2 regions of the Nitratireductor sp. CH_MIT9313-5 genome follow, and region 1 is predicted to be linked to the other one. Evidence: riboswitches for the same ligand, from Rfam matches in the RefSeq annotation. Region 1 holds a riboswitch; the other holds the start of a gene.
What was found. A riboswitch is a leader RNA that binds a small molecule or an ion and turns the genes downstream of it on or off. The one in region 1 is predicted to bind cobalamin.
Positions count from the first base shown of each region.

Region 2: linked by a shared signal. The riboswitch ahead of metE (5-methyltetrahydropteroyltriglutamate--homocysteine S-methyltransferase) and the one ahead of WA367_RS11350 (TonB-dependent receptor plug domain-containing protein) in region 1 are both predicted to bind cobalamin.

Region 1 covers NZ_JAYMER010000014.1:795,226-797,421, reverse strand. The annotation lists gene WA367_RS11350 (TonB-dependent receptor plug domain-containing protein) at 1-940, opposite strand, end outside; cobalamin riboswitch at 1,068-1,275, opposite strand; gene WA367_RS11345 (ABC transporter substrate-binding protein) at 1,561-2,196, shown strand, end outside.
Region 2 covers NZ_JAYMER010000017.1:49,446-51,641, forward strand. The annotation lists gene metE (5-methyltetrahydropteroyltriglutamate--homocysteine S-methyltransferase) at 1-879, opposite strand, end outside; cobalamin riboswitch at 979-1,188, opposite strand; gene WA367_RS14250 (ribonucleotide-diphosphate reductase subunit beta) at 1,258-2,196, opposite strand, start outside.

The sequences.
Region 1 (2,196 bases):
AGGTTATGTCTCGGTTCATCTTAGAAGCTTGAACGGAGAAGGAGTTCTTCAGGCGGCCATCAAGCAGATTTACGTTGAACCCCATTCGGCCTGCCAGCTGCTCGCTGAGATTGGTGTTGATGAGGTTGTCCGACGGTTCGAATAGCTCGCCGGTGATCGAATCGACATAGCGATCATCATCAAACTCCGCCTCACCATCAATGTAGAGCCCCGAGCCAAACACCGAGAACATGTCGCTGAAGGCATGCTCTGCAGCAATGTCGAGCGTGATGTTTTCGTAGCCGTCGCGTTCCGTGCCTGCGGCTGCGGCGGAAATGCCGTCGGTGCGGTAGCCCGTAGCGTTGAAGGACAGTCGGCTGTCGCCGTTGGAAGCGCGCAGGCCGTAGGAGCCGCGCGCGGTGCCGAAGGAGCCGCCTTCGCCGGAAAGTAGATGCGTTACACCCGGTTCGACTTCGCCGAGGGTGGAAAAGCTGACCACGCCGGCAATGGCTTCGGAGCCGTAGAGCGTGCTCTGGGAGCCCTTCAGCACCTCGATGCTGTCGAGGCCGCCGGAAAGCAGATACTGGTAAGAGGTCTGAACCTGCGTGTTCGTCGGGTCCGAAATGTCGATCCCGTTATAGAGCGTCTTCACATAGCGCTTTGGCGCACCGCGGATGGCGAAGCTGCCTTCCGCACCCGGTCCGCCGGTGCTGGAGATGGCGACACCCGGCACCCGGCTCAGATAATCCGCGACCAGCGGCTGGCTCTGCTCTTCAATCTGCTTCTGATCGATGACCGTGACGCTTGAGCCGGTCTTCGACAGTTCGGTCGGCGTGCGGTTGGGCGTGACGACAATTTCGCCGAGGTCGAGGTCCTGTGCGCTGGCAGTGTTCGCCATGGCGCCAAGGCAGATGGCGGATACGGTGGTGGTGAGAGCCTGGCGGCTCAAGGAAAATCTCATGTCGTGCCCCTCGCGACGATCAAACGCTACAAATGCCGGAGAGAGCAGACCAGAAACGGCTTGTGCCTCGCCAGCGATGACTAGTCGCCACCACTGCTAGACACAGCCCCGACAGCTTCCCGCAGTCGGTAGGTGACGTTTCGAGGCAGGTTTCCTGGCTTGCGCGTCATCGATTGGCTCGCCTTCCCAGGTCTTCACCCAGTGGCATGTGAGTTCAATCTCGGCGCATACAGTTGCGGGAGCAGCTACGGCTGAGGCGAAATGCCTTTTCCGTATTCCCTTTTAACTCCGGCTTCCAAAGGTGAAGCTGGAGCACCTCGAACGGCGCGAGGATTACCAAGTCGTAAATGTGGCGTCAATCTGTCACGGGCGACTCGAACTGTGCACCGCACAAAGCTCGTGAAAAAGCGACCAAGACTATCGCTTTTGCGTCAAAAATGTCGCAAACTCATCAGTTGAAAGGGCTTTTCGCCTGCCGGACAAGGCCGCCACGGGTGGATTGGAAGCTTTGCAAGCTGGCAATCATCGGCTGCGGCAGTGGGAGATCTGGCAAGGGTGGGAAAGACCGGTGCCTGTGCTGCGGGCCACGAACGAGAAGCATAATGAGTGGGAGTGACTACATGAAATTCTTCAAAAGCAATGGTGGACGCGTGCCAGACAAGATTGCGGCACTTGCCGGTGAGGCAAAGGCTGGCGTCATGGATCGTCGCGAATTCCTTGCTCTTGCCAGCGCCTTCGGTGCGACCACGGCTGGCGCTTATGGCATGCTCGGCTTGGCTGCGCCCACTCCGGCAGCCGCGCAGGAGCCCAAGAAGGGCGGCGTTCTGCGCGTGGCAATGATCGTCAAGGAGCCGAAAGATCCGCGCGTTGCAGACTGGTCGGAAATTGCCAATGCCATGCGTCAGACACTCGAACCGCTGGTGAAATATACCCGCGACTTCACCTTCGAGGGCCGTCTTCTCGAGAGCTGGGAAGTCAATGAGGATGCCACGGAATATCTGCTGCATGTGCGCCCGGGTGCGGAATGGAACAATGGCGACAAGTTCACCGCGGATGATGTGATCTACAACATCAAGCGCTGGTGTGATGCGGGCGTGGAAGGAAATTCCATGGCCACCCGCATGGTTTCGCTGGTTGACCCAGATACCAAAAAGGCGCGCGAGGGTGCCATCGAGAAGGTCGATGACATGACCGTCAAGCTCGTGCTCAACGAGCCGGACATCTCGCTCATTCCCGGCATGGCCGATTATCCGGCG
Region 2 (2,196 bases), on a different contig from region 1:
GTGAACCGCATCCAGAACTGCCTCAAGCTGATCGGGAGCACGCACCAGATCAACATGGACGCCATCGACGGGGAGCGTGGAAACGACTGCGAGATTTTCTGCCAGCCCGCCGAAATAAGAGGCAAGCATGATCTTCGGCGCATGTTTGGTGGCAAGCGCACCGAACCCAAACGCATAGGCCTCGCGCTCATGCTCCTGAAGATCGAGCACAAGGCATGGCTCGTCGATCTGCACCCATTCGGCTCCCGCTTCCCGCAAACGCGCCAGAAGCTCGGTATAGACCGGCAACAATCGCGGCAGCAGGTCTAGCGGGTCACTTCCATCAACGCTTTTGCTGAGTTTCAGAAATGACACGGGTCCAAGCAGTACGGGCCGCGTCTGGATGCCCAACGCCCGGGCTTCCAGATATTCTTCAACCGGCTTGTCGCCGGCCAGAGCAAACCCTTGTCCGGCGTGTAGTTCCGGCACCATGTAATGGTAATTCGTGTCGAACCACTTGGTCATCTCAAGCGCTGCAACGCCGCCATCGTGAGAATGCCCGCAGGCGTGGCGCTCAGCACCTGTACTGCCGCGCGCCATGGCGAAATAGGTCGCCAGTGCACCGCCCGCTTTAACCTGCTCGAAGCGCTCAGGCACCGCGCCCACGGTCACCGCCATGTCCAGCACATGGTCATAGAGCGAAAAATCATTGGACGGGATGACATCCACCCCTAGTCTCTGCAGGCGCCTCCAGTTTTCTGCGCGCAATTCTGCCGCCCTTGCGAGAAGTTCGGCCTCGGTCAGCTTCCCCGACCAGAAGCCCTCCAAGGCGAATTTCAGTTCTCGCCTGGCGCCTATGCGCGGCAAGCCCAGTGCTGCAATCTTGATATTTCCAGACATTTCAAACCCCGGTCTGTCGGGACGGGGTTGTGACGGAAAGGCAAAAGCGCACGGCAACGGATGGCCGCAGCGCAAACCCTCACCGGGACACCCCGCCCGTGGTTGTGATGCGCCGTGGCAGGTCTCCTGGCTTGCGGGTCATCGCCCCTGCCCGCCTTCCCGCGCTATCGCGCAGTGGCATGATGGACAGGCGCTCTCCGCCTACAGTTGCGGGGGCAGCCGCGGAATTGCCGTCACCGGCGCACCGCATTCCCTCTTGGCCGAAACATGGACCATCCATGCCTCGGAACCACGACAGGCGCAGCTTCGCCCGAAGCCGCGCCTGTGTCAATGTGTATATAAAGAAATGTTTATATCTTTAAGTGATCGACCGAAGCCTCAATCCCAGCTCAGTGCACCACCATTTTGGTATTCGATCACGCGGGTCTCGAAGAAGTTCTTCTCCTTCTTCAGATCCATCGCCTCCGACATCCACGGGAACGGATTTTCGCTGGCCTCGAAAACCGCCTCAAGCCCCAGCTGTGCGCAGCGGCGATTGGCGATGAAGTGCATATATTGCTCGCAAAGCTCGGCATTGAGACCAAGGAAGCCGCGCGGCATCGTATCGCGCCCGTATGCCGCTTCCAGCTCCGCCGCCTCGCGGATCATGCTGCGCACTTCGTTCTTGAAAGCATCGGTCCACAGATGTGGGTTCTCGTGCTTGATCTGGTTGATGACGTCGATACCGAAATTCAGGTGGATGCTCTCGTCGCGCAGGATGTACTGATACTGCTCGGCAATCCCCACCATCTTGTTGCGCCGCCCGAGAGAGAGGATCTGCGCGAAGCCGGTATAGAACCACATGCCCTCGAAGATCACATAGAAGGCGACCAGATCGCGCAGGAAAGCCTGATCGGCTTCCGGCGTACCGGTCTGGAAATCCGGATCGTCCAGATGCTTGGTATATTCCAGCGCCCATGCCGCCTTGTCGGTGATTGAGGGCACTTCGCGATACATGTTGAAAAGCTCGCCCTCATCCAGGCCCAGGCTTTCCACGATATACTGGAAGGTGTGCGTGTGGACGGCTTCCTCAAAAGCCTGACGCAGCAGATACTGCCGGCATTCCGGATTGGTCAGGTGCCGGTAGATGGCGAGCACGATATTGTTGGCCACCAGCGACTCCGAGGCCGCGAAGAAGCCCAGATTGCGCTTGAGCATGCGCCGCTCGTCCTCGGTCAGCCCATCGCGTGACTTCCAAAGTGCAATATCGGCCTGCATCGACACTTCGGTCGGCATCCAGTGATTGTTGCAGCCGGAGAGATATTTCTCCCACGCCCA